Regions from separate parts of the Streptomyces sp. NPDC034111 genome, predicted to be linked through region 2. Evidence: predicted binding sites of a transcription regulator. Region 2 holds the regulator's gene; each other region holds the start of a gene.

The links. Region 2 encodes HrcA, which represses chaperone genes, less so after heat shock. Its sites were predicted from a motif close to TTNGCACTCNGNNNNNCNGAGTGCNAA; they were not measured.
Region 1: groES (co-chaperone GroES) is a predicted target of HrcA. The motif match lies at 7,101-7,127, and genes of this name have one in related genera.
Region 3: groL (chaperonin GroEL) is a predicted target of HrcA. The motif match lies at 2,497-2,523, and genes of this name have one in related genera.

What each region holds. Positions count from the first base shown of each region.
Region 1 covers NZ_JBVIST010000004.1:406,742-416,360, reverse strand. The annotation lists gene tsaE (tRNA (adenosine(37)-N6)-threonylcarbamoyltransferase complex ATPase subunit type 1 TsaE) at 1-279, shown strand, start outside; gene ACZ55A_RS13890 (hypothetical protein) at 426-653, shown strand; gene ACZ55A_RS13885 (hypothetical protein) at 692-1,261, opposite strand; gene tsaB (tRNA (adenosine(37)-N6)-threonylcarbamoyltransferase complex dimerization subunit type 1 TsaB) at 1,366-2,025, shown strand; gene rimI (ribosomal protein S18-alanine N-acetyltransferase) at 2,103-2,576, shown strand; gene tsaD (tRNA (adenosine(37)-N6)-threonylcarbamoyltransferase complex transferase subunit TsaD) at 2,582-3,715, shown strand; gene ACZ55A_RS13865 (hypothetical protein) at 3,823-4,188, shown strand; gene ACZ55A_RS13860 (THUMP-like domain-containing protein) at 4,196-5,389, opposite strand; gene ACZ55A_RS13855 (FtsW/RodA/SpoVE family cell cycle protein) at 5,411-6,811, opposite strand; gene groES (co-chaperone GroES) at 7,274-7,582, shown strand; gene groL (chaperonin GroEL) at 7,716-9,344, shown strand; gene ACZ55A_RS13840 (ester cyclase) at 9,466-9,619, opposite strand, start outside.
Region 2 covers NZ_JBVIST010000001.1:1,001,969-1,011,587, forward strand. The annotation lists gene ACZ55A_RS04470 (enolase C-terminal domain-like protein) at 1-795, opposite strand, end outside; gene ACZ55A_RS04475 (HAD family acid phosphatase) at 1,055-1,870, shown strand; gene ACZ55A_RS04480 (ribonuclease Z) at 1,993-2,898, opposite strand; gene ACZ55A_RS04485 (histidine triad nucleotide-binding protein) at 2,905-3,264, opposite strand; gene ACZ55A_RS04490 (OsmC family protein) at 3,490-3,918, shown strand; gene ACZ55A_RS04495 (16S rRNA (uracil(1498)-N(3))-methyltransferase) at 4,056-4,799, opposite strand; gene ACZ55A_RS04500 (nitronate monooxygenase) at 4,796-5,884, opposite strand; gene dnaJ (molecular chaperone DnaJ) at 6,142-7,278, opposite strand; gene hrcA (heat-inducible transcriptional repressor HrcA) at 7,279-8,295, opposite strand; gene ACZ55A_RS04515 (MBL fold metallo-hydrolase) at 8,491-9,228, shown strand; gene ACZ55A_RS04520 (DUF3097 domain-containing protein) at 9,288-9,619, shown strand, end outside.
Region 3 covers NZ_JBVIST010000003.1:419,403-429,021, reverse strand. The annotation lists SAM riboswitch class I at 1-27, shown strand, start outside; gene thrC (threonine synthase) at 45-1,346, shown strand; gene ACZ55A_RS11250 (MoaD/ThiS family protein) at 1,399-1,677, shown strand; gene ACZ55A_RS11245 (cold-shock protein) at 2,151-2,354, shown strand; gene groL (chaperonin GroEL) at 2,651-4,273, shown strand; gene ACZ55A_RS11235 (hypothetical protein) at 4,466-4,684, opposite strand; gene ACZ55A_RS11230 (hypothetical protein) at 4,681-5,157, opposite strand; gene ACZ55A_RS11225 (hypothetical protein) at 5,429-5,875, shown strand; gene ACZ55A_RS11220 (sensor histidine kinase) at 5,881-7,449, opposite strand; gene ACZ55A_RS11215 (response regulator transcription factor) at 7,446-8,156, opposite strand; gene ACZ55A_RS11210 (DUF998 domain-containing protein) at 8,490-9,209, shown strand; gene ACZ55A_RS11205 (alpha/beta fold hydrolase) at 9,336-9,619, opposite strand, start outside.

The DNA.
Region 1 (9,619 bases), on a different contig from region 2:
GCCTACCGGCTCGGCGGCGGGCTGGACGAGATGGAGGACCTGGACCTCGATGTCTCGCTGCCGGAGTCGGTCGTGGTCGTGGAGTGGGGCGAGGGCAAGGTCGAGGAGCTGTCCGAGGACCGGCTGCATGTGGTGATCGGCCGGGCGGTAGGGGCCGACGCGCCGGGCGGCGTGCTCGGGCATCCCGAGGAGGACGTGGTCGACGTGCGCGAGGTGACGGTCACCGGCTTCGGTGCGCGCTGGGCGGACGCCGGGCTGCCGGAGCTGGAGCTCTGCTGACCGGAGCGGGCCAGCCCCCGGACGCCGGGCGTCCGGTAGTTTCCGACAAGCCGTCGGTAAGATGTTGCGCAGCTGGTGCCGGGCGTGGTGACATGGGTGGAGACCCCAGTTAGGTCAGCCTAAGTAGCGAGCCTAGCTTCTGTCGCTTGCCCCAGGAGCCCCGGGAGGCGTCCATGCCGGCCCACCACGATGCGCGCGAGACGCCGCCGACGATGACCGAACTGCTCGCCGCCTGCGCCGCGGCCAGCGCCGTCTCCACACCCCCCGACGCCGATGAGGAGACCCGTAAGGGCAGGCCGGCCGGGCAGGGTGACGAGCCGGAGACAGGGACCGGGGGCACCGCCCCGTCCACCGGCGGCCGCGACGCGGCGTAGCCCGTAGGGGCGAAAAATGCGACCGGGCCGCGGTCCGGTCAGGAGACCACGACGACCTTGGTGCCGTGCAGGGCGAAGTCCCACATCGCCTTGCCGTCGGCCCGCGACTCACGGATCCCGCCGGTCTTCTTCGACGGGCCCGTATCGGGCCGCGAGCCGTCGACCGCCGCACTGAAGCCGACCGTGACGGCCTGGACGCTGGCGAACCGCACCACATGCTCGATCGCGATGCCGTCCGAGCCCGTCACGCTCACCGAGCGCGAGCCGACCGCGTACGTTCCCGGCGGCGGGCTCACCGTGCTCGGCGCGACCGTGAACGTCCGCAGCGCCTTGTCCTTCGCGTCGACCAGCCAGACCCGCTTGGCGCCGAGCGAGTAGACCACCCGCCGGCCGGCGCCGGAGCCGGCCGGAACCGCGACCGGGGCGGGCGGCTTCGCCTTCTTGCCCGGCTGCTCCCGGTGGCCCTTGGCGGCGCTGTGGTGGCCGTCACTCCGGGCCTGGGTGAGGGTGTCCGGGGCGGACGCCGCGGCCTGGTAGCCGAGCACCCCGACCCCGATGAGGGCGGCCGCGGTCAGCGCGGTGACGATCGTGCTGCTCTTAGCGGGCACCGCTGTGCCACCTTTCCCTCTACCCCGGCTTCCCCGGCTTCCCTGCTCCGGGGCGACGGTAGCAGGGGACGGGGCACCACCGGCCGCGCCGTAGGCTTGAGGACGTGCTGCTGCTAGCTCTTGACACCGCCACCCCCGCCGTCACGGTCGCTCTCCACGACGGAACGGCCGTCCTCGCCGAGTCCCGTCAGGTGGACGCGCGCCGGCACGGCGAGCTGCTGCTGCCCGCCGTCGACCGGGTGCTGGGTGAGGCAGGCCGGAAACTCGACGAGGTCAGCGAGATCGTGGTCGGGGTGGGCCCGGGGCCGTACACCGGTCTGCGGGTCGGCCTGGTGACCGCCGCCACGTTCGGCGCGGCCCTCGGCGTCCCCGTCCACGGCCTGTGCACGCTGGACGGCCTCGCCCACGCCTCCGGGCTGACCGAGCCCTTCGTCGTGGCCACCGACGCCCGCCGCAAGGAGGTCTACTGGGCGCGCTACGCGGATGCCCGTACCCGCCTGACCGAGCCGGCCGTCGACCGCCCCGCCGATATCGCCGACCAGGTCGCCGGCGTCCCGGCCGTGGGTGCCGGCGCGCTGCTCTACGACAGCGTCTTCACCGGCGTACGGCGCGAGGGGCCCGAGCACCAGTCCGCCGCCGCGCTCGCCGAGCTGGCCGTCGCGAAGCTGGCCGCGGGCGAGGAACTGCCGCCGCCGCGGCCGCTGTACCTGCGCCGCCCGGACGCCCAGGTGCCCGCCAACTACAAGGTGGTCACCCCCAAGTGACTGCCCGCCCGTCGCCCGACCACCGCCCCTCAACGGCGCCGCTGCGCGACGGCAGCTTTGATGTGGCGCTGCGCGAGATGCGCTGGTGGGACATAGCGCCGGTGCTGGAGCTGGAGCGCGAACTCTTCCCCGAGGACGCCTGGTCGGCCGGCATGTTCTGGTCGGAGCTGGCGCACGCCCGCGGCCCGTTCGCCACCCGCCGCTACCTCGTCGCCGAACTGGAGGGCCGGATCGTGGGATACGCCGGGCTGGCCGCCGTCGACGGCACCGGCGATGTGCAGACCATCGCCACCGCCCGGGACCAGTGGGGCACCGGCCTCGGCGCCCGGCTGCTGACCGAACTCCTCGGCGCCGCAACGGACTTCGAGTGCCACGAGGTGCTGCTGGAGGTCCGCGTCGACAACCTCCGCGCCCAGCGCCTCTACGAGCGCTTCGGCTTCGAGCCGATCGGCTTCCGCCGCGGCTACTACCAGCCCGGCAACCACGACGCCCTCGTGATGCGCCGCACCACCCAGACCTCCTCCGAAGCACCCTCCGTACAAGGAACTTGAGAATCATGGCTGACTCACGCGGCGGACCGCTCGTCCTCGGCATCGAGACCTCCTGCGACGAGACCGGTGTCGGCATCGTCCGCGGCCACACCCTGCTCGCCGACGCGGTCGCCTCCAGCGTCGACGAGCACGCCCGCTTCGGCGGTGTGGTGCCGGAGGTGGCCTCCCGGGCCCACCTGGAGGCGATGGTGCCCACCATCCAGCGGGCGCTGAAGGAGGCCGGGGTCGCGGCGAGCGATCTGGACGGCATCGCGGTCACCGCGGGGCCCGGCCTGGCCGGTGCGCTGCTGGTCGGCGTCTCGGCCGCCAAGGCGTACGCCTACGCCCTCGGCAAGCCGCTCTACGGCGTCAACCACCTCGCCTCGCACATCTGCGTCGACCAGCTGGAGCACGGCCCGCTGCCCGAGCCGACGATGGCCCTGCTGGTCTCCGGCGGTCACTCCTCCCTGCTGCTGGCGCCCGACATCACCGCCGACGTCCGCCCGCTGGGCTCGACGATCGACGACGCGGCCGGCGAGGCCTTCGACAAGATCGCGCGGGTGCTGCACCTCGGCTTCCCGGGCGGCCCGGTCATCGACCGCTACGCCCGCGAGGGCAACCCCGACGCGATCCGCTTCCCGCGCGGGCTCACCGGCCCCCGCGACCCGGTCTACGACTTCTCCTTCTCCGGTCTGAAGACGGCGGTGGCCCGCTGGATCGAGGCCAAGCGGGCGGCCGGCGAGGAGGTCCCGGTGGCGGATGTCTCGGCGTCCTTCCAGGAGGCCGTGGTGGATGTGCTGACCCGTAAGGCCGTACGGGCCTGCAAGGACAACGGGGTCGAGCATCTGATGATCGGCGGTGGGGTCGCGGCCAACTCCCGGCTGCGGGCGATGGCCGAGCGCCGCTGCGAGGACGCCGGTATCACCCTGCGGGTGCCGCGGCCCAAGCTGTGCACCGACAACGGGGCGATGGTGGCGGCCCTGGGCGCGGAGATGGTGGCGCGCGGTCGCGCGGCCTCCGCCTGGGACCTCTCCGCGGACTCCTCGCTGCCGGTCACCGAACCGCATGTGCCCGCGCAGGACCCCGATCACCACGGTCACGGTCACGACCACGGCCATGATCACGTCCACGAGATGAGCAAGCAGAACCTCTACCAGTGAGCAGCTTCTGAGGATCGGTGACAACCGCACCTCCCTCCGGCCCGGCGGCCGCCCAGAGGTCTTACCCTGGAGCGGCACCGGGGGCGCGCGTGGGGAGGCGGCAGGCTGTGGACTGGTTCTGGTGGGTCTTCATCTTCTTCATGGCGGGCGGATTCGCGAAGGTCGCCGACACCGCCCGTACGGCCCTGCGCACCCGCCATGAGCGCAAGATGGAGCGCCTGGAGTCCGCCCGGCTGGAGCGGCAGGCGCTGGAGGCCGCCCAGAAGCCGCCGGAGCCGGTGTGTGGCTGCACCCACCACCTCGCCAAGCATGACAAAAAGGGCAAGTGTCATGAGCTGGTGGAGTTCGCGGTCGCCTGGGACGCCGACCACAAGCCGGTCCAGTACGAAGCCGGCCAGTGCACCTGCCAGCAGTACATCGGCCCGCAGCCGCTCTCGCAGATCTACGCCGAGGACCTCACCGACCTGGCCTGAGCACCCGTCAGCAGGCGTCCGCCGGGTGCCCCAGCAGCATCGTCGGCGCGCCCGCGACCCGGGTGAGGAAGACCGTCACCGAGTTGCGGCCGCCGCCCAGCTTCAGCTTCTTGCGCAGCTCCTCCGGCTCGACCGCGGAGCCCCGCTTCTTGATCACCGCGATGCCGACCTCGCGCTCGCGCAGCAGCGCCCTGAGCTTCTTGACGTTGAACGGCAGGACATCGGTGATCTCGTAGGCGGTGGCGTACGGCGTCGGGCGCAGCGCATCGGAGGTGAGGTAGGCGATGGTCGGGTCGATGAGACGGGCGTCGAGACCGGCGGCGGCCTCCGCGACGAGGTGGGCGCGGATCACGGCCCCGTCCGGCTCGTACAGATAGCTGCCCACGGGGCCGGGCTCGGGGTCCGGCAGGCCGGCGCCGAGCAGTGAGTCACCGGCCGGCAGGAGCGTGGCGCGGCGGGCGCCCGGCCGGGTGCCGAACCACAGCACCGCCTCCTTGACCTCGCCCCCGTCGGAGATCCACTCCGTCTCGGCGTCCTCGGGCAGCGCCTCGTGCGGCACCCCCGGCGCGATCTTCAGCGCCGCGAACGGGGCCGTACGGGCCGCCTCGACGGCCCAGGACAGCGGCGGCGAGTACGCCTCCGGGTCGAAGATCCTCCCGCCCCGCACTTTGCTCCGCCGCGCCGGATCGACGAACACCGCGTCATACCCGGCGGTGTCGACCTCCGTGACGTCCGTGCAGCGCACCTCGATCAGCCCGTCCAGACCCAGCGCCTCGGCGTTCGCCCGCGCCGCCGCGCAGGCCAGCGGGTCGCGGTCGACGGCCAGTACCCGGATCCCGGCCCGTGCCAGCGCCAGCGCGTCCCCGCCGATGCCGCAGCACAGGTCGGCCAGCGTACCGACGCCCAGCGCGGCGAGCCGGGCGGCGCGGTGGGCGGCGACCGTGGTGCGGGTGGACTGCTCGACGCCGTGCGGCGTGAAGTACATCCGCTGGGCGTCCGCCCCGAACTTCGCGGCCGCGCGCTGCCGCAGCCGGGCCTGGCCGAGGGCGGCGGAGACCAGCGGCGCGGGGTGGTCGCGGCGCAGCCGGGTGGCGGTCGCGAGCTCGTCCGCGGGGTCGTAATCACGCAGTGCGGCCAGCAGTGCCTGCCCCTCGGGGGCGAGCAGCGCGGAGAAGGTGTCGAGGTCGGTCACCTGCACCATTGTGGGCCAGCGCGGGGGCCGCTACGACGCCCGGCGGCCGCGCCGGCGGCGGGGGCGGCTGCCGCCCGCGCCCTCCGGCTCCCGGCGGCGCTGCGCATGGTCGCTGATCCGCAGCAGCAGCGCCACCATCACCCAGTTGGCGACGAGTGACGAGCCGCCCTTGGCCAGGAAGGGCAGCGCCTTGCCGGTCAGCGGGATCAGGCCGGTGACCCCGCCGGCGACGACGAAGACCTGGAGCAGCAGCGCCCCGGCGAGCCCGACCGCGAGCAGCTTGCCGAACGGGTCGCGGGCGCTCAGTCCCACCCGTAGTCCGCGCTGCGCCAGCAGCACGTACAGCATCAGTACGGCCATCACCCCGGCCAGGCCCAGCTCCTCGCCGACGGTGGTGAGGATGAAGTCGCTGTTGCCGGCGAAGCCGATCAGTTCGGGGTGGCCCTGGCCCAGGCCGCTGCCGCCGACGCCGCCGCTGGCGAAGCTGAACAGCGCCTGGCCGAGCTGGTCGGACATGTGCTCCGCCCGGCCCTCCGCGGTGAAGGCCCGCATCGGGTCCAGCCAGGCGGTGACCCGGCCGTGGACATGCGGTTCGAGGGAGCCGACGACGGCCGCGCCGACGGTGGCCATCAGCAGACCGCAGATCACCCAGCTGGTGCGGTCGGTGGCCATGTAGAGCATGATCACGAAGACGCCGAAGAAGATCAGCGAGGTGCCCAGGTCCCGCTCGAAGATCAGCACCAGCAGGCTGATCGCCCAGATCGTGAAGATCGGCCCCAGCTGCCGGCCCGGGGGCAGCTGGATGCCCATCACCCGGCGTCCGGCCAGCGCCAGCGCATCACGGTTGACGGTCAGATAGCCCGCGAAGAACACCGAGATCATGATCTTCACGAACTCGCCGGGCTGGAGCGACAGCGGCCCGAGCAGAATCCAGCGCTTGGCGCCGTACATGTCCGCGCCGAAGAACGCCGGCGCCATCAGCAGCACCAGCGCGACCACCATCGTCAGATAGATGTAGCGCTGAAGGATGCGGTGATCGCGCAGCACCAGCAGGATGACGATGCAGACCGCCACCCCGATGACCGTCCACACCAGCTGGCCGCTCGCCGCCTCGGCGATCTTCAGCCGGGGGTCCTGGGCGTAGGTGAGGTCCAGCCGGTGCAGCAGCACCAGACCGACCCCGGTCAGCAGCGTCGCCAGCGGCAGGATCAGGGGATCGGCGCGCGGCGCGAAGCGGCGCAGGACCAGATGCGGCACCAGCGCCACGAAGAGCATGCTCACCGCGAAGCCGGCCAGCCCGCCGGGCAGCCGGGCGGTCATCGACAGACCGGTGTAGGCGTACCCGAAGACCGCGATCAGGACGACGAGCGCGAGCAGCCAGGCCTCGGTCCGGCGGCGGTCCGGAGCCTGGGCGAGCGCGGCGAACGTCATGGTGCGTTCGACGTCGCTCTCCCGCTCCCGGGCCTTCCGGAGAGCGCTGGTCAGTCCACGCACGGGTTCCTCCGCCATCGATGGTCAAGGCCGCGGGCGATCCGGGCTGATCCATAAGACATGCCCGGGTGCGGTTCACGGACCGGGCAGTCGGGGAGGTAGACGAGGCAGCTGGTGGCCTGGTTGCGAGAAAACCGGAAGGTGTGTCCGATTTGGCAGGGAACACGCCCTGACGGCCGGGCGGTTGCCGCGGTCCGTCAACCGGCGTCGCAGAACGGGCACCGGCGCGCTGGCACTCCGCTTGACCGAGTGCTAACCGCGTCATAGTCTCAGCGTTGGCACTCTCCACCGGGGAGTGCCAGACACAGCGACGGGCAGGTCCGGCACCCGCGACGACGGATCCACCTGGTCGCCACCTCAGACAGTTAACCCCGTGAGATCTCCGAAGGGGGAGGTCGGATCGTGACGACCGCCAGCTCCAAGGTTGCCATCAAGCCGCTTGAGGACCGCATTGTGGTCCAGCCGCTCGACGCCGAGCAGACCACGGCCTCGGGCCTGGTCATTCCGGACACCGCCAAGGAGAAGCCCCAGGAGGGCGTCGTCCTGGCCGTGGGCCCGGGCCGCATCGAGGACGGCAAGCGCGTCGAGCTCGACGTCACCGTCGGCGACGTCGTTCTCTACAGCAAGTACGGCGGCACCGAGGTGAAGTACAACAACGAGGAGTACCTCGTTCTCTCGGCTCGCGACGTGCTCGCGATCGTCGAGAAGTAATTCACCCGGAATTGCCGTGATCTGCGCCCCTGGTTCCCGCGTCTAAACAACCCGGGGCAGGGGCGCAGTTCCGTTTGAGACAGCGGTCCCCACTGCGTGCCGAGGATCGCAATGAGAGGACTTGAAGCAACCCATGGCGAAGATCCTGAAGTTCGACGAGGACGCCCGTCGCGCCCTTGAGCGCGGCGTCAACAAGCTTGCCGACACGGTCAAGGTGACGATCGGCCCCAAGGGCCGCAACGTCGTCATCGACAAGAAGTTCGGCGCCCCCACCATCACCAACGACGGTGTCACCATCGCCCGTGAGGTCGAGGTCGACGACCCGTACGAGAACCTGGGCGCCCAGCTCGTCAAGGAGGTGGCGACCAAGACCAACGACATCGCGGGTGACGGCACCACCACCGCCACCGTGCTGGCCCAGGCGCTGGTCCGCGAGGGCCTGCGCAACGTCGCCGCGGGTGCTTCCCCGGCCGCCCTGAAGAAGGGCATCGACGCCGCGGTCAAGGCCGTCTCCGATGAGCTCCTCGCGGTCGCCCGTCCGATCGACGACAAGGCCGACATCGCCGCCGTGGCCGGCCTGTCCGCGCAGGACAAGCAGGTCGGTGAGCTGATCGCCGAGGCCATGGACAAGGTCGGCAAGGACGGTGTGATCACCGTCGAGGAGTCCAACACCTTCGGTCTGGAGCTGGACTTCACCGAGGGCATGGCCTTCGACAAGGGCTACCTCTCGCCGTACATGGTCACCGACCAGGAGCGTATGGAGGCCGTCCTCGAGGACCCGTACATCCTGATCCACCAGGGCAAGATCGCCTCGATCCAGGACCTGCTGCCGCTGCTGGAGAAGGTCATCCAGGCGGGTGGCTCCAAGCCGCTGCTGATCATCGCCGAGGACGTCGAGGGCGAGGCGCTCTCCACCCTCGTCGTCAACAAGATCCGCGGCACCTTCAACGCGGTGGCCGTCAAGGCCCCCGGCTTCGGTGACCGCCGCAAGGCGATGCTCGGCGACATGGCCACCCTCACCGGTGCCACCGTCATCGCCGAGGAGGTCGGCCTCAAGCTCGACCAGGCCGGTCTGGACGTGCTGGGCACCGCCCGCCGCGTGACCGTCACCAAGGACGACACCACGATCGTCGACGGTGGCGGCAAGGCCGAGGACGTCGCCGGTCGCGTCGCCCAGATCAAGGGCGAGATCGAGACCACCGACTCCGACTGGGACCGCGAGAAGCTCCAGGAGCGCCTCGCCAAGCTCGCCGGTGGCGTCTGCGTCATCCGTGTGGGTGCGGCCACCGAGGTCGAGCTCAAGGAGAAGAAGCACCGTCTGGAGGACGCCATCTCCGCGACCCGCGCCGCGGTCGAGGAGGGCATCGTCTCCGGTGGTGGCTCCGCGCTGGTCCACGCCGCCAAGGTGCTGGAGGGCTCCCTCGGCAAGGAGGGCGACGAGGCCACCGGTGTCGCCGTCGTCCGCCGCGCCGTCGTCGAGCCGCTGCGCTGGATCGCGGAGAACGCGGGCCTCGAGGGCTACGTGATCACCGCCAAGGTCGCCGAGCAGGACAAGGGCCAGGGCTTCAACGCCGCCACCGGCGAGTACGGCGACCTGGTCAAGGCCGGCGTCATCGACCCGGTCAAGGTCACCCGCTCCGCCCTGGAGAACGCCGCCTCGATCGCCTCGCTGCTGCTCACGACCGAGACCCTGGTCGTCGAGAAGCCGGCCGAGGAAGAGGCCGAGGCCGGTCACGGCCACGGTCACGGCCACGCGCACTGACGCATAGCCGCCGGGTAGCCGTGCAGTCGGCCGGGTAACCGGCAGAAAGGCCCCTGTTCCCGCTCGTGAGCGACGGGAACAGGGGCCTTCCGCTTTGCCGTCTGCTGTCTCGATGGCCTGGTCAGAGCGCGCCGAGCTGCCGCATCAGGCGTATGAGGTCGTAGTGCCACCAGCCTTCCTGGATCTTTCCGTCGTGGAACCGGAAGGTCGTCACCCCGGTCATGGTGCACACCGTGCCGGTCGGCTGGATGCCCATGAATGCGCCCTTGTGCGTG
Region 2 (9,619 bases):
CTCCAGGTACTCCAGGACGCCGCTCAGCTCGTCCGCGACCGCGAGCGAGGTCGCCACGCTCCAGGCGCCGTTGGGGTCGAGCCGCAGCGGCCGGCCGGGGAAGTCGGCGGCCAGCGCCTTGACCGCGGCGATCTCCCGGGCGGGTTCGAAGACGCCGCCCTTGAGCTTGAAGGACGTGAAGCCGTAGGTGTCGGCGAACCGGCGGGCCTGGGCGACGATGCCGGCCGGGTCGAGCGCCGCGCCCCAGTCGTCGCGCTCCCCGCGGCCGCCGGGGTGTGCGGCCCACCGGTGGAAGAGGTAGGCGCTGTATTCCACGCGGTCGCGGACCTTGCCGCCGAGCAGGGCGTGGACGGGCAGTCCGGCGGCCTTGCCCCAGGCGTCCAGGCAGGCGACCTCGAAGCCGGAGAGGACGGAGAGCCGCAGCTTGTCGGCGGTCTGTACGCCGCGCAGCCCGCCGACGTCGACCGGGCGGGCGCCGGTCGCGTCAGCCCCGGGCGCGGCCGGTCCCTCCCCGCACACCTCGGCCGCCGCCGCGAACAGACCATTCAGGTCCGTGACCGACCGGCCGATCAGCGCACCGGCCAACCGCCGTGCCAGTTCAACGTACTTGGTGTCTCCGTAGGTCTCGCCGAGCCCCGTGACGCCGCCTTCGAGGGTGAGCTCGACGACCAGACGCGGGGTGTACGGCTGGTGCACGCCCTGGGTGTTCAGCAGCGGCGGATCGGCCACCAGGACGGGGGTGAGCCGGACCTCGGCGACGGCGAGGGGGTGCACGCGGTTCACACGGCCGGTCATGGCACGGGCTCCTGTGAGGTCGGGGCGGTTCCCCTGAAGACACGGTTCGCGGGTCTCATATATGGACGGGATTTACGAATGGGGCCGGAGGTCAAGGATGCGGCATCACGGCCGTCAAGCCCCGCCCCCACGCCGCCCGTTACCGCACCGGCCCTTCCCGGCCAGCCTTTACCAATCGTTGAATCTTCGCGCGTAGATACCCCTCTGAGGCTCTGTTACACCTACCGATGACCACTCGTGCCATCCGAAGGAGCAGCGCATGCCGCGCCCCGTTCGCTTCCGTCCCGCCCTCTCCCGCCGCGCCCGCCTCGGCGCCGCCACGGTCGCCGCCCTCGTCGCCGGCACCGCCGCCTTCGGCATAGGCCAGGCCACCGCCGAACACTCCGTGCCGCGCACCGACAAGGAGATCCCGAACCTCACGCAGGTGCAGGAGAAGATCAAGGCGTACTACGGCGACACGGTGACGGCCGACGGCCAGCACTACGCCTCCCCGACCAGCAACTACGCCCGCCAGGTCCGCGGCATCGAGGCCAAGGCCCGTACCTACCTGACCAAGGCCCTCGCGAAGAGCGCCACGAGCGGCAAGAAGGCCAAGCCCGCCATCGTCCTCGACATCGACGACACCACCCTGCTCACCTACAACTACGAGCTCCAGGTGGGCTTCCACTTCACCCCGGAGAGCCAGGACAAGTACCTGGAAAGCACCGACATGGACCCGGTGTTCGGCATGAACCGGCTGGTCAACTGGGCGCACGAGAAGGGCGCCGAGGTCTTCTTCCTCACCGGCCGCAAGGAGGCGCAGCGCGACTGGAGCGTGCGCAACCTCAAGAACGTGGGCTACGACGTCGCGCTGGACCGCACGCACGTCTACCTGAAGGACAAGGAGCACCCGCCGGCCTACCTGCCCTGCGGCGCCACCTGTACGACCATCGAGTACAAGTCGGGCACCCGCAAGCACATCGAGTCCCTCGGCTACAACATCGTCGCCAACTTCGGGGACCAGTACAGCGATCTGAGCGGCGGCGCCGGTGACCGCACCTTCAAGATGCCGAACCCGATGTACTACCTGCCGTAAGCCACTGGGCGCCCGGAGGACAGCGGTCCGCCGGGCACTCAGCGCGCCGAAGCCCGGCGGACCGTCCTCCGTCGGGCCCTCGGCGCCGTCGGGCGCCTGGCGGACCGTCCTCCGTCAGGCGCTCAGCGCCGTTTGGGCACGGGCACCCGCGCCAGGTCCTTGGCGATGGTCAGCTCGCCCGTGAAGCCCGCCGCGCGCGCCTGCCGCTCGAACTCCGCCGGGTCGGCGTACCGCTGCGAGAAGTGCGTCAGCACGAGATGCCGCACCCCCGCCTCCGCCGCGACCCCCGCGGCCTGCCCCGCCGTCAAGTGGCCGTGATCCACCGCCAGCTGGACGTCCTCGTCCAGGAACGTCGACTCGATGACGAGCATGTCCGCCCCCTCCGCGAGGGCACGGACCCCAGGACACAGCCGGGTGTCCATGACGAACGCGAACCGCTGCCCCGGGCGCTGCTCGCTCACCTCGTCCAGGGTCACGCCGTTCAGCTCCCCGAGCCGCTGGAGGCGCCCGATGTCCGGACCGGTGATACCGGCCTCGGCCAGCCGCTCCGGCAGCATCCGGCGCGCGTCCGGCTCCACGAGCCGGTAGCCGAACGACTCGACCGGGTGGGAGAGCTTGCGCGCCTCCAGGACGTACGACGCGGAGCGCTCCAGCTCACCGTCGACGGCGACGGGCCGCTGGACCAGCCGGACCGTCTCCCGGTAGGCGGTGGCGTAGCGCAGCCGCTCGAAGAAGCGCTCCCCGCTGGCCGGGTAGTGGGCGGTGACCGGGTGCGGTACCCGGTCGAGGTTGATCCGCTGGATCACCCCGGCCAGGCCGAGCGAGTGGTCACCGTGGAAGTGCGTGATGCAGATCCGGTTGAGGTCGTGGGCGGCCACCCCGGCCCGCAGCATCTGGCGCTGGGTCCCCTCGCCGGGGTCGAAGAGCAGCCCCTGGCCGTCCCAACGGAGCAGATAGCCGTTGTGGTTACGGTGCCGCGTGGGGACCTGGCTCGCGGTGCCGAGGACGACCAGTTCACGTACGGACATGACCGGTCAGCCAGGAGGCCACTGGAGGCCACGGCCGCCGAGTACGTGCAGATGAGCGTGGAAGACGGTCTGGCCCGCGCCGGCACCGGTGTTGAAGACGACCCGGTAGCCCCGGTCGTCGACCTTGTCCTCGACGGCGACCTCACGGGACTCCCGCAGTATGTCGGCGATGACCTGCGGCTCGGCGGCGGCGAGGGTCGCGGCGTCCGGGTAGTGCACCTTGGGGATCACCAGCACGTGCGTCGGGGCCTGGGGGTTGATGTCGCGGAACGCGACAGTGGTCTCGGTCTCCCGGACGATGGTCGCCGGTACCTCCCCCGCCACGATCTTGCAGAACAGGCAGTCGGCCTGCGGTTCTCCCGCCACCGGTGGCTCCTCCCAGGTCATCCGTCCTGCGTACGGTACGCAGTCCTGGGATGCTACCGGGCGACCGCCCCCGGAGCGCCCACCCCGCACGGGCACGCGGGCGCGGGCACGATCCGGCGGCCCGGCGGGCCGGTCGGGCGCTGACGCGGCGAGCGGCACGGTGCAGGCCACCGGGATCACTAAGCTGGCGGTGATCGCTTTCGCCACAACCGGGAGTTATGCACCATGGCAACCACGCGCACCGCCAAGACCCACTGGGAAGGCAACCTCCTGGAGGGCAAGGGCACCGTCGCCCTGGAGTCCTCCAAAGTCGGTACGTACGACGTGAACTGGCCCGCCCGCGCGGAGCAGCCCAACGGCGTCACCAGCCCCGAGGAGCTGATCGCGGCGGCCCACTCCTCCTGCTACTCCATGGCCTTCTCGCACGGCCTGGCGGGCAAGGGCTACACCGTCGAGACCCTGGACACCCAGGCCGATGTGACGTTCCAGCCGGGTGAGGGCATCACCGCCATCGCCCTGACCGTCAAGGCCCGCGTCCCCGGCCTGTCCGAGGACGAGTTCCAGGCGGCGGCCGAGGACGCCAAGAAGAACTGCCCGGTGAGCCAGGCACTGGCGGGCGTCAAGAACATCACGCTGAACGCGGAACTGGTATGAGCCGAGGCCGGCCCCCCGGCCGGCCGGCTGAACGGTGAACGGCGGTGCGCCGGCGGGCCCTTGGGGCCGGCCGGCGCACCGCTGCGTTGTCAGTGGTCCGTGCCACGATCGTGGTGGTCAGTGGCTGAGGTTGGGGCCTAGCTCCAGCGGCCCGTGCGGCCCAGCAGAAGCGCGGTGGCCGCGGTGCCTGCCGTGGAGGTGCGCAGGACCGTCGGACCCAGGCGGTAGGGCGTGGCGCCGGCCTCGGCGAAGATGGCGAGCTCCTCCGGGGAGACACCGCCCTCGGGGCCGACGACGAGCACGATACGGCCGGTGGGCGGAAGCCCGGCGGTGGCGAGCGGGGAGCTGCCCTCCTCGTGGAGGACGGCCGCGAAGTCGGCGTCGGCGAGCAGCGCGGCCACCTGCTTGGTCGTCATCGGGTCGGTGACCTGTGGGAAGGTCAGCCGGCGGGACTGCTTGCCCGCCTCGCGGGCCGTGGCCCGCCATTTGCCCAGCGCCTTGGCGGCCCGCTCGCCCTTCCACTGGGTGACGCAACGCGCCGCCGGCCAGGGCACGATGGCGTCCACCCCGGTCTCGGTCATCGTCTCGACGGCCAGTTCGCCGCGGTCGCCCTTGGGGAGCGCCTGGACGACGGTGAGGGTGGGGTCCGGCGGAACCTCGGTGCGCAGTTCCGCGATGTCGACGGTGAGCCGGTCCTTGCCCTCGACGGCGGCGACCGTGCCGAACGCCCCGGCGCCGCGGCCGTCCGTCAGCACGACCTCCTCACCGACCCGCAGCCGGCGCACCGACACCGCGTGCCGTCCCTCGGGCCCGTCCAGGGTCAGCGCCCCTCCGGCCCGTACGTCCGCCAGTGATTCGACGAGGAATACGGGGGCGGTCATGAGCCGCCGCCCGCGGTGGCCCGGCTCAACGCGGCGTGTGCCGCCTCCACTTCGGCCACCAGGACGTCGACCAGCTGCGCGGCCGGCAGCTCCCGGGCCAGCCGGTGCCCCTGCCCCGCCCAGAGGTTGAGGCCCTGCGCATCGCCCGCCTTGGCCGCGGCCTTGCGCACGGTGGAGGTGAGGTAGTGGACGGCCGGGTAGGCGGCCGGGGCGTACGGGCCGTGCTCGCGCATGAAGCGGTTCACCAGCCCGCGGGCCGGCCGGCCGGAGAACGCCCGGGTCAATTCCGTATGGGTGAACAGGGGGTTGGTCAGCGCCTGCTTGTGGAGCGGGTTGGCGCCCGACTCGGGGGTGGCGAGGAAGGCGGTGCCCAGCTGCGCCATGGTCGCCCCGGCGGCCAGCACCGCGGCGATCTGCGAACCGCGCATCAGCCCGCCCGCGGCGATCACCGGGATCTGTACGGCCTCGCGGACCTGGCCGAGCAGGGCCAGCAGCCCCAGCGCCGCGCCGGTGCCGTCCGCGTGCGGATCGTCCCGGTGGGTGCCCTGGTGACCGCCGGCCTCCACGCCCTGCACACACACCGCGTCCGCGCCCGACCACTGCGCGGCCTGCGCCTCGGCGGCGGTGGTGGCCGTGACGACGGTGTACGTGCCGACCTTCGCGAAGGCGTCGAGGACGGCACGCGAGGGGCAGCCGAAGGTGAAGGACACCACCGGCACCGGGTCCTCCCGCAGGATCGCGAGCTTGGCCTCGTAGCCGTCGTCGCTGGGCCCGTCGGTGTCGCCGAGCTCGGTCTCGTACCAGGCGGCCTCGCCCGCGAGCTGCTCGCGGTAGACGTCGACGGCGGAGGGGTCGGCCAGCGAGGGCTGCGGCATGAAGAGGTTGACGCCGAAGGGCCGGTCGGTCAGCGACCGCAGCTGTTTGATCTCCTGATACATGCCGTCGGCCGTTTTGTAGCCGGCGGCGAGGAAGCCGAGACCGCCGGCGCCGCAGACGGCGGCGGCCAGCTCGGGTCCGGAGCCGCCCCCTGCCATCGGGGCCTGCACGATCGGGTAGCGGCAGAGATCGGTCAGTGCGGTGGGCATGGGCACATCGTGTCACGGGATGTGCCGAGCCCCCGCATCAGGGGCTCGGCACCGGTACGGCACTTAAGGGGTGGGCGAACACATCCCGTAAGGGACGCAAACGCCCCCTGCGGGGCCACAACGCGGCGGGCGTGTACGGGTATTCCCGCGGCTCACCACCCCGGGTCGCCCGTACGGGGACACCCTGCCCGCCCGTGCGGAGACGCCCGGCCCGCCCGTACGGCACGCCCGGCCCGCACTACCGCCGCCCGTACGGGCTACCGCCCGTTGAACGCATCCTTCAACCGCGAGAACAGACCCTGCTGGCCCGGCTGGAACTGGCCCGTGGGCCGTTCCTCGCCGCGGAGCTTGGCGAGCCGGCGCAGCAGCTCCTCCTGCTCCGGGTCGAGCTTGGTCGGTGTCTGTACCTCGACATGGACGATCAGGTCGCCGCGGCCGTTGCCACGCAGATGGGTCACCCCGCGCTGGTGCAGCGGGATCGACTGGCCTGACTGGGTGCCGGGCCGGACGTCGATCTCCTCGATCCCGTCCAGCGTCTCCAGCGGGCATTTGGTGCCCAGCGCCGCCGCCGTCATCGGGATGGTGACCGTGCAGTGCAGATCGTCGCCGCGCCGCTGGAAGACCGGGTGCGGCAGCTCATGGATCTCGACGTAGAGATCACCGGCGGGTCCGCCGCCGGGGCCGACCTCGCCCTCGCCCGCGAGCTGGATACGTGTGCCGTTGTCGACACCGGCCGGGATCTTGACGGTCAGCGTGCGCCGGGAGCGGATCCGCCCGTCGCCCGCGCACTCGGGGCACGGCGTCGGCACGACCGTTCCGAAGCCCTGGCACTGCGGGCACGGCCGCGAGGTCATGACCTGGCCGAGGAAGGACCGGGTGACCTGCGAGACCTCACCGCGGCCGCGGCACATGTCACAGGTCTGCGCCGAGGTCCCCGGCGCCGCGCCCTCGCCGCTACAGGTCGTACAGACCACGGCGGTGTCGACCTGGAGGTCCTTGGTCGTGCCGAAGGCCGCCTCGTTCAGCTCGATATCGAGCCGGATCATGGCGTCCTGGCCGCGGCGGGTACGCGAGCGCGGACCGCGCTGCGAAGCCGTGCCGAAGAACGCGTCCATGATGTCGGAGAAGTTGCCGAAGCCGGCGCCGAAACCGCCCGCGCCCTGGCCGGCGCCCGCCTGCGAGAGGGGGTCGCCGCCGAGGTCGTAGACCTGCTTCTTCTGCGGATCCGACAGGACCTCGTAAGCGGCGTTGATCTCCTTGAACCGCTCCTGGGTCTTCGGGTCCGGGTTCACGTCCGGGTGCAGCTCGCGCGCCAGCCGCCGGAAGGCCTTCTTGATCTGGTCCTGCGAGGCGTCACGGCTGATGCCGAGGACCGAGTAGTAGTCCGTGGCCACTTACGACTCCGCGAGGATTTGTCCGACGTAACGTGCCACTGCGCGTACCGCTCCCATCGTTCCGGGGTAGTCCATGCGGGTCGGTCCGACCACGCCGAGTTTGGCGACTGCCTCGTCGCCCGAACCGTAACCGACCGTGACGACGGAGGTCGACGTCAGGCCTTCATGGGCGTTCTCATGCCCGATGCGTACGGTCATGCCCGAGTCCTTGGCCTCTCCGAGCAGCTTGAGCAGCACCACATGCTCCTCAAGGGCCTCCAGCACCGGGCGGATGGTCAGGGGGAAATCGTGTCCGAAGCGGGTGAGATTGGCGGTACCGCCGATCATCAGCCGCTCTTCGGTCTCCTCCACCAGAGTCTCCAGCAACACCGACAGCACTGTCGAGACCGTGCCTCGGTCGTCCTGCTCGAAGGACTCCGGAAGATCCTGCACCAACTGAGGCACATCCGTGAAACGGCGCCCCACGACCCGGCTGTTGAGCCGCGCCCGCAGATCCGCCAGGGAGGTCTCGGCGAACGGCGCCTGGCAGTCGATCAGCCGCTGCTCGACGCGTCCGGTATCGGTGATGAGTACGAGCATCAGCCGGGCCGGGGCGAGCGCCAGCAACTCGACGTGCCGGACCGTGGACCGCGTCAGGGACGGGTACTGCACGACCGCGACCTGCCGGGTCAGCTGGGCCAGCAGACGGACCGTACGGCCCACGACGTCGTCGAGGTCCACGGCACCGTCCAGGAAGTTCTGGATCGCCCGTCGCTCGGGGCTGGACAGCGGCTTGACGCCCGCCAGCCGGTCGACGAAGAGGCGATAGCCCTTGTCCGTCGGGATCCGCCCGGCGCTCGTGTGCGGCTGGGCGATGTAGCCCTCGTCCTCCAGGGCCGCCATGTCGTTGCGAATGGTGGCCGGGGAGACCCCGAGCTGATGGCGCTCGGTGAGCGCCTTGGAGCCGACCGGCTCCTCCGTCCCGACGTAGTCCTGGACGATGGCGCGCAGCACTTCGAGCCTGCGTTCACTGAGCATCCTGCGCACCTCCAGTCCGGCCGTCCCGCCGTCTCGTAACTCCTGGCACTCACATGGGCCGAGTGCCAGACCCGGAGCCAGTGTACGGCCGGGTAGCACGGCCACGGCAAGGGCGACCCCGCGCAGCACCCCTCGGATGACCGTGTTCGGGCGATCTGCCGGGCAACGCTATCGCGAGGGAGCTAGCGTCTCGGTATGCGCACTGCTTGGGAAGAGGCCGGGTGGGAACAGCTCGGTGACGGTGTCGCCAGGCGCCGGATGCCGGGCTGGGACGAGACGATCGGCGTGATCGAGGGGTCGGCCGGCGTCATGATCGTCGACACCGGTGCGACCATCCGTGACGGCGCGGATCTGCGCCGGGCGATCCGCGGCGTGCTGGGCCGGGACGTGACGCATGTCGCGCTGACCCACCCGCATTTCGATCATGTGCTGGGCACCGCCGCCTTCGCGGGCGTCGAGGTGTTCGGCGCGGCCGGCCTGGGCGAGTTGCTGCGCCGCAGCAAGGACGAACTGCGGCACTCCGCGATGCGGCACGGTGTCGAACGGGACCTCGCCGCCGAGGCCACCGATCTGCTGGTCGTCCCGCACCACCATGTGCACGGTCAGCTGACCGTCGACCTCGGCGACCGGCAGGTGCTGCTCGCCAATGTCGGCCCGGGCCACAGCGCCCACGACCTGGCGGTCCTGGTGCCCGGCCGGCACGGCGCCCCTGAGATCGTCTTCTGCGGCGACCTGGTCGAGGAGTCCGGCGAGCCGCAGGCGGGCCCGGACGCGCTGCCCCAGCAGTGGCCCGCGGCCCTGGACCGGCTGCTGGCGCTCGGCGGCGAGGACGCCTTGTACGTCCCCGGCCACGGCGCCGTGGTGGACGCCGCCTTCGTCCGCACCCAGCGCGACGCCCTGGCCGTGCGTTTCGGTGTCGCTCCGCCCTCCTGACCGCCGTTCCGGTATTCCTGAGCCCTGCCCGTCCCTCCGACCAGAACAGAACAGGCCCCATGCAGAGCAAGCGCTACAGCCCCGACCTCACTCCGCCCTGGAAGAAGCAGTCGCCCGCCCCCGAGGTACCGGCCGACCCCGATCTGGTCGTCGAGGAGGTGACCACGGGCTTCTGTGGCGCGGTGATCCGCTGCGAGAAGAGCGCCGAGGGGCCGACGGTCACCCTGGAGGACCGCTTCGGCAAACACCGCGTCTTCCCCATGGCTCCGCGCGGCTTCCTCCTGGAAGGCAAGGTGATCACCCTCGTACGCCCGCAGAGCCGTCCGGCGCCGGGCGGCCCCGCCCGTACGGCCTCCGGCTCGCTCGCGGTTCCCGGCGCCCGCGCCCGGGT
Region 3 (9,619 bases), on a different contig from region 2:
CGAGATGCGCCGCGAGGAAGATGAGGAGAAAGGGCCTCGCCTCCATGGCTGTGCACAGCACCGAAGTCACCGAAACCGCCGCGAACGCTCCCACCGTCGCCCTGGGCCCCGCCGTCGCGCTGTCCTGCCGGGAGTGTGGTGAGCGCTTCGATCTGGGTCCGATCTTCGCCTGCGCGAGCTGTTTCGGGCCGCTCGAAGTCGCCTACGACCTGCCGAGCGGCGACCCCGAGCGCCTGAAGAAGCAGATCGAGGCCGGTCCGGACAACATCTGGCGCTACGCACCGCTGCTGCCCGTCCCCGCCGACGTGGCCGACAAGCCGAACCTCAACCCCGGCTTCACCAAGCTCGTCAAGGCCGACCGGCTCGCCGCCGAGCTGGGCGTCACCGGCGGTCTCTACGTCAAGGACGACTCCGGCAACCCGACGCACTCCTTCAAGGACCGCGTCGTCGCGATCGCCGTCGAGGCCGCCCGTGCCTTCGGTTTCACGACCCTGTCCTGCTCCTCCACCGGCAACCTCGCCGGTGCGGTCGGCGCCGCGGCCCGCCGGGCCGGCTTCAAGTCCTGTGTCTTCATCCCGCACGACCTGGAGGCCGGCAAGGTCGTCATGGCCGCGGTCTACGGCGGTGACCTGGTCGGCATCGAGGGCAACTACGACGACGTCAACCGCTTCTGCTCGGAGCTCATCGGCGATCCGCTGGGCGAGGGCTGGGGCTTCGTCAACGTCAATCTGCGCCCCTACTACGGCGAGGGCTCCAAGACCCTGGCATACGAGATCTGTGAGCAGCTGGGCTGGCGGCTGCCGGACCAGATCGTCGTCCCGATCGCGTCCGGCTCGCAGCTGACGAAGATCGACAAGGGGCTCAAGGAGCTGATCGCCCTCGGCCTGGTCGAGGACAAGCCGTACAAGATCTTCGGTGCCCAGGCGGAGGGCTGCTCGCCGGTGTCGACGGCGTTCAAGGCCGGGCACGATGTGGTGCGCCCCCAGAAGCCGAACACCATCGCCAAGTCGCTGGCGATCGGCAACCCGGCCGACGGCCCGTATGTGCTGGACATCGCGCGCCGTACGGGCGGTGCGGTCGAGGACGTCAACGACGAGCAGGTGGTCGACGCGATCAAGCTGCTGGCGCGGACGGAGGGCATCTTCGCGGAGACCGCGGGCGGGGTGACCGTCGGCGTGACCAAGAAGCTGATCGAGGAGGGTCTGCTCGACCCGTCCCTGACCACCGTTGTCCTCAATACGGGTGACGGTCTCAAGACGCTGGACGCCGTTGCGCCGACCACCGGGCCCACGGCCACGATCCGGCCGAACCTGGATGCGTTCCGCGCGGCCGGCCTGGCCGGCTGAGCCGCAGCGCCCGAACCCGTAGACCCGTAACCCCTGTCCGGAAGGCAGAACCATGAGCGTCAAGGTCCGCATCCCCACCATCCTCCGTACGTACACCGGTGGCGAGGCCGAGGTCACCGCCGAGGGTGCGACCCTCTCCGAGGTGATCGCCGACCTGGAGAAGAACCACCAGGGCATCGCGGCCCGTGTGCTGGACGACGCCGGCAAGCTGCGCCGCTTCGTGAACGTCTACGTCAACGACGACGACGTCCGTTTCGAGCAGGGCCTCGAGACGCCGACCCCGGACGGTGCGGGCGTCTCGATCATTCCGGCGGTCGCCGGAGGCTGCTGAACGGTTCCGAACGGCGCCGAACGACTGAACGGCCGCCGAGTAGGCACTGATTTGCGCCATCTCTTTCCCCGCTTGACCGGAATTGCCCCGTCCACCGAAAATCGGACGGGGCAATTCCGTTTTGTTAAAGGGGATACTATTGGGGTGATCCCCCTCCGGATATCTCCGTATGCATGCCGAACGCATAGGACACCGGGGCGAGTTGTGTCCAAAGTGTGTGCGGGATTTGTCGCTTAGGTGCGCTATGCCCGGCCCGACTTGCCCTGGGGAAACGGGATTTCACCGCATATTGCCGATTCTCCGGCGCCAGAATTCTCGTCCGATTGACCTGTTGCTCTGGGCATCGGTGCAGATACATTCAGCGGCGGTCGACGCGTTCCGGCGCACACCCCACGGGCCATTCGCGGGGTGAGGTCTGACCCGGGTCCGCGGAGTGCGGTCCTGCGCAAGGGCCAGTAATAGGGGAGTTAGGCATGGCTCAGGGCACCGTCAAGTGGTTCAACGCGGAGAAGGGGTACGGCTTCATCGCGGTCGACGGTGGTGCGGATGTATTCGTCCACTACAGCGCGATCCAGATGGACGGCTACCGCACCCTTGAGGAGGGCCAGCGGGTCGAGTTCGAGATCTCGCAGGGCCAGAAGGGGCCGCAGGCGGACATGGTCCGGGTGGCCGGCTGAGGCGCCGACCGACTGCTGCGTTGTGGAGGCCCGTACCCCTGAGGGGGGTACGGGCCTTCTGCCGTCCGCGCGCGCGTCAGCCGCGCGGGTGGGGCAGCCACGGGCGCTTGCACTCGCACCCCGCGAGTGCTAATCATTGGCGTTAGCACTCTCCGAGTGAGAGTGACAAAGAAGGACCGGGTCGGTGAGGCCCGCAGGCCGGGTGGGGCAAGGAACCACACGGGTTTGCAGGTCGTCCGTCGCGGGCGCCAGCGCGGTCCGGAGCAATCCACCCCAGTCCGGGAGGACCACTTCACATGGCCAAGATCATCGCGTTCGACGAGGAGGCACGGCGCGGTCTCGAGCGCGGGATGAACCAGCTCGCCGACGCCGTCAAGGTCACCCTCGGCCCCAAGGGCCGCAACGTCGTCCTCGAGAAGAAGTGGGGCGCCCCCACGATCACCAACGATGGTGTCTCCATCGCCAAGGAGATCGAGCTCGAGGACCCGTACGAGAAGATCGGCGCCGAGCTGGTCAAGGAGGTCGCGAAGAAGACGGACGACGTCGCCGGTGACGGCACGACGACCGCGACCGTCCTGGCCCAGGCCCTGGTCCGCGAGGGCCTGCGCAACGTCGCCGCCGGTGCCAACCCGATGGCCCTCAAGCGCGGTATCGAGAAGGCCGTCGAGGCCGTCTCCGCCGCCCTGCTGGAGCAGGCCAAGGACGTGGAGACCAAGGAGCAGATCGCTTCGACCGCCTCCATCTCCGCCGCCGACACCCAGATCGGCGAGCTGATCGCCGAGGCCATGGACAAGGTCGGCAAGGAAGGCGTCATCACCGTCGAGGAGTCCCAGACCTTCGGTCTGGAGCTGGAGCTCACCGAGGGTATGCGCTTCGACAAGGGCTACATCTCGGCGTACTTCGCCACCGACATGGAGCGTATGGAGGCGTCGCTCGACGACCCGTACATCCTGATCGTCAACTCCAAGATCGGCAACGTGAAGGACCTGCTGCCGCTCCTGGAGAAGGTCATGCAGTCCGGCAAGCCGCTGCTGATCATCGCCGAGGACGTCGAGGGCGAGGCCCTGTCGACCCTGGTCGTCAACAAGATCCGTGGCACCTTCAAGTCCGTCGCCGTCAAGGCCCCGGGCTTCGGTGACCGCCGCAAGGCCATGCTCGGTGACATCGCCATCCTCACCGGTGGCACCGTCATCTCCGAGGAGGTCGGCCTCAAGCTGGAGAACGCCGGTCTCGACCTGCTCGGCCGCGCCCGCAAGGTCGTCATCACCAAGGACGAGACCACCATCGTCGACGGTGCCGGTGACAGCGACCAGGTCCAGGGCCGCGTCAACCAGATCCGCGCCGAGATCGAGAACAGCGACTCGGACTACGACCGCGAGAAGCTCCAGGAGCGTCTGGCGAAGCTGGCCGGCGGCGTGGCCGTCATCAAGGCCGGTGCCGCCACCGAGGTCGAGCTCAAGGAGCGCAAGCACCGCATCGAGGACGCCGTTCGCAACGCGAAGGCGGCCGTCGAGGAGGGCATCGTCGCCGGCGGTGGCGTGGCCCTGCTCCAGGCCACCTCGGTCTTCGAGAAGATCGAGCTGGAGGGCGACGAGGCCACCGGTGCCGCGGCTGTGAAGCTGGCCCTGGAGGCCCCGCTGAAGCAGATCTCGGTCAACGCCGGTCTCGAGGGCGGCGTCGTGGTGGAGAAGGTGCGCAACCTGGCCGTCGGCCACGGTCTGAACGCCGCCACCGGCGAGTACGTCGACATGGTCGCCGAGGGCATCATCGACCCGGCCAAGGTCACCCGCTCCGCGCTCCAGAACGCCGCCTCCATCGCGGCGCTCTTCCTCACCACCGAGGCCGTCATCGCCGACAAGCCGGAGAAGGCCGCCGCGGCCGCTCCGGGCGGTATGCCGGGCGGTGACATGGACTTCTGATCCTCCGGATCAGAGCGCTGATCCTCCCGGATCACGTGTCCACACGTACGTCGGGGCGGCACCCTCCTCCCAGGGGGTGCCGCCCCGGCGGCGTTTCTGCGCGGGCGTTTCTGCGCAGGTCTTGAGGGGCACACGGCTGTTCACCGGTGCTCCGGGGCGGGGGTGGGATGCCCCGCCTCCCTCAGCGGCTCCTCACCACGGGTCGTCGGCAGCGTCGGAGTCGGCCGTGTCCGCCGCCTTCTCGGCGTCCTCGACCTTCTTCTTCATCTGCTCCTCCTGGCCGGACGAAGACCCGGGCGACGAAGAGCCGGGTGACGGCTGCCCGGAGTGGCCCGAACAGCCGGTGGCCGCCAGGACCGGTACCGCGACCGCCGCGGTCAGCAGCAGCGCGGCGCGCCGGGAGCCTCTCATGAGCCGTTGCCTTCCGCGCCGTTGCCCTTGCTGTCCTTGGTGCCCTTGCTGCCCTTGGTGTCCTTCTTCGCGCACCAGGCCGCGACGGCCTTGAGGTCGACGCGCCGCCGGGTGAGGTCGGGCTTCAGCTCCTTGCGGTGGGTGAGCCGGTCCTGGAGGAATATGGCGACCTCGTCGTGGTGCCTGTCGCGGGCGTTCTTCACGCGCTGCTCCAGCCGCGCGATCGAACCGCGGGTGTGCACACCGCCGTTGAGCCGGGTGAGCGCCCGGTCGATGCGCTTCTCCAGCCTGGGCACGCGGGCGCAGATGCCCTTGCCCCCGGTGTGCCGCTGCTGGCCCGAGGTCGCCGTGGCGGGGGAGGCGCCCGGGCTGTCGGCGGCCGCGGCGTCGGCCGGCGCCGCGGTGGTCAGCAGGGAACCGGCGAGCGCGAGTGAGGCGAGGACCCCTGCCACTGCGGTCTTGGGACGCTGCATGGTGGTGCTCCCTTCTAGGGGCGGATGGGTGCGGCCGCGTCCGCCCCACGGGACGCGGACGGGCCGGCTGCCGCAGAACGTAGGAGCGTTCTTTGTGGAGAGCTTGTGGGCCGCCGGACCGGGCGCCCCGCCTTCCGCGGAGGAAGGGGACGGGGGCGGCGGCACAGGGAATCCACAAGGAGCGCTTCTACGCTCCGGGTTGTCGCGCCCCGGAGACGTCGTGCCTGGGCGCCCAACCCCTGGAGTCACAGTGGAATGCGGTGGTTTCCTCATGCCGGACGAGCGCTCCTGTACGGTCCTGCCCGCCACCCTCACCACCGGCGAGCCCGGTGAGCTGCGGCTGCCCCTCAGCGGCTGGCTGCTGCGGGTGGCCCGGGGCTCCGCGGGGCGGCCGGCCCTGGAGGTGCACGGACCGGCCGGGCTGGTCGATGTGTCCGTTCTGAGCACGCTCAGCGTCTCCCCGCTCAGGGGCGGCCGGCACAGCGGCCGTTCGCCGCGGCGCTGGTCGCTGGCGTGGGGGCAGCTGCCGCCCGGTGCCGATGTCGTCGAGGTGGCCTTCCGGGGGTGGCGGCGCGGTCTGAGCGTCCAGGGGTGCGTACTCGCCGATGCGTTCTGGGTCGCCGAGGCCGGCGACCGGTTCCGCTCGGTGACGTGCACCGCGGGCACCACCCGCCGCACGGTGCGCGTGGTCAGGGAGCCCCGGGCCCGGGAGGGGTGATCCGGTCAGTGTTCCGGCGGCTCCCCGGGCAGGCCCCGTGCCGGGAACTCGCTCAACCAGTCGCGGCGCAGCGGCAGTTCCAGGGTGCGGGTGTCGGTCTCCGCATCGCCGAGCCGGGGCAGTCGCACCTCGAAGCGGGCGCCGGGCCCCTGTGGCCGTTCCATGATCCGTACCGTGCCGCGGTGCAGTGCGATCTGCTGGGCCACCAGGGTCAGGCCGAGCCCCGAGCCCGGGCTGTCCGCGCGCCGGTGGAACCGCTGGAAGACCTGCTCGCGTTCCTCCGGCGCGATGCCCGGACCGGCGTCGTCCACGGTGAGTACGGCGACCGGGTCGCCCGGCCGGCCGCTCGGCCGCAGTGTCACCTCGACCCCGGCCGGTGTGCCCGGCCGGCTGCCGTGGACCACCGCGTTGCGGAGCAGGTTGTCGACCGCCATCCGCAGGCCCGGTTCCCAGGCGTGCAGCCGCAGTCCGGGGGTGAGGCGGGGGGTGAGCCGTACGCCGGGGTGGTGCCGTTGCAGGTCGGCCACCGCCGCCGCGACGAGGTCGCCCAGGTCCACCACGCCGAAGGCGTCGGCCTCCACCAGGTCGCCCTGGGCGAGCGCCCGGAGCGCGATCAGCATCCCCATCAGGCGCTGGTGCCCGGCGTGCAGGTCGTCGAGGACTTCGGCGCGGTCGGCCGGGTCGAGGTCCGGGTGGTCGGTGAGGATGTCCAGGTTGGTCTGCATGCCCATCAGTGGCGTGCGCAGTTCGTGCGAGGCGGTCGCGGAGAAGGCGCGGGCGGTGGCCAGTGCCTCCTGGGTCCGTGCCGCCTGCTCGTCGTAGCGGGCCAGTACGGTCTGGAGGGTGCCGGCGAGGTCGTCCACCTCGGTGACCCGTGACGGGGTGTGGTCCAGGCGGGCCGTGCTGGTGCCGGGGTCCAGGCCGCCGGCCCGGCGCTGGAGGCGGCGCAGCGGCAGGGTGGCGCGTTCGGCGAGGGCGAGGGAGAGCAGCCCGGCCAGCGGGGCGGCGATCAGCGCCACCAGGAGGATGCGCTTCTGTACGGTGTCGAGTTCGGCGTTGCCGGCCGACCCGGTGGAGAACACCCACAGCGTGCCCTGCGGGCCGGCCTTCGCGCTCGCGCCGCCGACGGGCACCGACAGCGCCCGCCAGCGGTGTCCCTGGGACCGTACGGTCACCGGGTCGGGCGCCGCGGGCGGCAGCGGCAGGGTGTCCGCCGGTTGTGGACCGGCCTCGGCCACCACACGGGCCGGCGCCTGCCCGCCCGGGGCAGTGGTCCCGCGGCCGGTGGCGGGCGCCGGTCCGCCGCGGCTCGTGGTGAGCCGTACCCCGACGTCCATCCCCGCGTCGAGCAGCCGCCGTTCGTGGTTCGCCGCCTTCCGCGGCTGCCCGCCGTCCGCGACCCGCAGCAGACCGCGGGCCAGCGGCAGCAGCACCGCGGCCCGCTCCCGCAGATGGGCGTCCTGCCCGGCGTGCACGTCGTGGGTGACCAGGCGCAGCAGCAGCGCCCCCGAGCCCAGGACCAGCAGCGGGACGGCGATGCCCATCGCGAGGGCGATCCGGGTCGAGAGCCTCATCGTGCGGCCTCCGGCCCGGACGCGCGCAGCACGAAGCCCACGCCGCGGACCGTGTGCACCACGCGCGGCCGGCCCCCGGCCTCCAGCTTGCGGCGGAGGTAGCTGACGAAGGTGTCGACGGCGTCGGTGCGCACCTCGAAGTCGTAGCCCCACACACGGTCGAGGAGCTGGTCGCGGGTGAGGACGACGCCCGCGTTGCGGACGAGGACCTCCAGCAGTTCGAACTCCCGCCGGGTGAGCCGGACCTCAGCGCCGCCGTACGTCACCTCCCGCGCGGCCGTGTCCAGGACGAGGTCGCCGATCCGCAGCGCGTCCGTGGCGCCGGGCGGGCGGCGGCGCAGCAGGGCTCGCAGCCGGAGCACCAGTTCCTTGAGCGCGAACGGCTTGACGAGGTAGTCGTCGGCCCCGGCCTGGAGTCCGGCGACCCGGTCGTCCAGTTCGTCCAGCGCCGACAGCATCAGTACCGGTACCTCGTTCCCGTCGGCGCGCAGGGTGCGGCAGATGTCGGTGCCGCTGACGCCCGGCAGGGAGACATCGAGCACGACCACGTCGGGGGGCCGGGCCGTCAGTTCGGCGAGGGCGGACGGGCCGTCCTCGGCGAGGGCGACGGCGAAGCCGTTGAGGCGCAGGCCGCGTCCGAGGGAACGCAGGATCACCGCGTCGTCGTCGACGACGAGGACGCGTTCGAGGCGCTTCGCCGCGCACATTCAAGGCTCCGCTCTGGTCTCACCGGGCTCGTCCGCTCGCCCCGCGGTGTGTTGCGGGCAAGGTAGCCGCGCGAGGACGGTAGACGGCAATCTTGTGGGTTCTCTGTGGTGCGGCCCCGGCCGGTGCGCCCCCCTTGGCGCGTCCACGCGGGCCCGGCGGGATCTCCGGGCCATGACATGCGAGGGTTACTCTGTGTGCCAGATCGAATGTGCACAGTGACGGACGTGTGGATCGCGTGGTGCCCGGCTCCCCGCGGTCAGGACCGAAGGGAAGTTCGTGCGCGCCAGGGTGCGGATGGGTGTGAGCGGGTCGTATGCGGACAGCCGCTGATCATGTTGAGGGGTGAACGGGACGCGAACCCGATGCCGGGAACGGCGCGATCAGGCGCTTTGCTGTTCGCCGCGGCCGCGGTGCTCTACAACGGCTGGCTGCTGGAATTCCTGCTGCCGACCGGCATCGATCCGCGGCATGCGTACGTCAGTGAGCTGTACGCCGCCGACCAGCCCTTCCGTCCGCTCTTCGGCGGCATCGAGTCCGGCTGTGCCGTGCTCGTCGCCGCGGGGGCGCTGCTGGCGTACGGCCGCGCGCCGGGCCGGTGGGCGCGCGCGGGCTGGCTGGCGCTGCTCTGCCTCGGCCTGTCGTCGCTGGCCGACGTGCTGCTGCCGATGCGCTGCGCACCCTCTCTGGAGCCGCACTGTGAACCCGTGCATCCCTGGCACACCGTCACCAGCGCCCTGGCCCACTTCTTCCTCTTCGCCTCGATGGCGCTGCTCAGCCGGGCCGCCGCGACGGACCGGGGCGGCCTGCCGTTGATCCGCCGCTGGGGCCTGCGCGTCCTGGCCGCGGCGCTGCCGACCGCCGTCTGCACGGTGGGCCCGCTCCTCGGCCGGCCGGGCTGGCACGGCGTTCCGCAGCGGCTCCATCTGCTGCTGGTGGGGGTGTGGTTCGCGCTGCTGGCCGCGGAGTTGGCGAGCGCGGCGGCCCGCCGGGGTGACGGGGAGGAGCGGAGCCGGGAGACCGCCTCTGCGGAGCGGCGGGTCCCTGCCCCCTGACGCCCGCTCTCCTGGGCCGGCGCATCGGCCGGGGTACCGATCGGGGTATCGACCGGGCCACCGGACTCGCGGGCCGGTGCGTGCGGTCCAGGTCACCTCACCGGCGTGCCGCTGCGGCGCGGCCGGTCATCCCAGGTACGCCGCGGTGGTCGTCACGAAACGCTCGGCGTCGTCGAGCCACGGGAAGTGCCCGGCGCCGGGCTGCACCACCAGTTCCGCGTGCGGGAACAGTCTGGCGTACTCGGCCATGGCGGGAGGCGGGGAGTTCAGATCGACCTCGCCGGCCAGCAGGAGGACGGGCGACGCGAAGCGTGCGAGCGCCGCACGGGTGGTGCCCGGGTCGAAGGCGCCCTCGGCGCCGAAGGCGGCCGCCGCCTCGCCGTTCTTCTCCTCGTCGTCGGCGGCGTCCA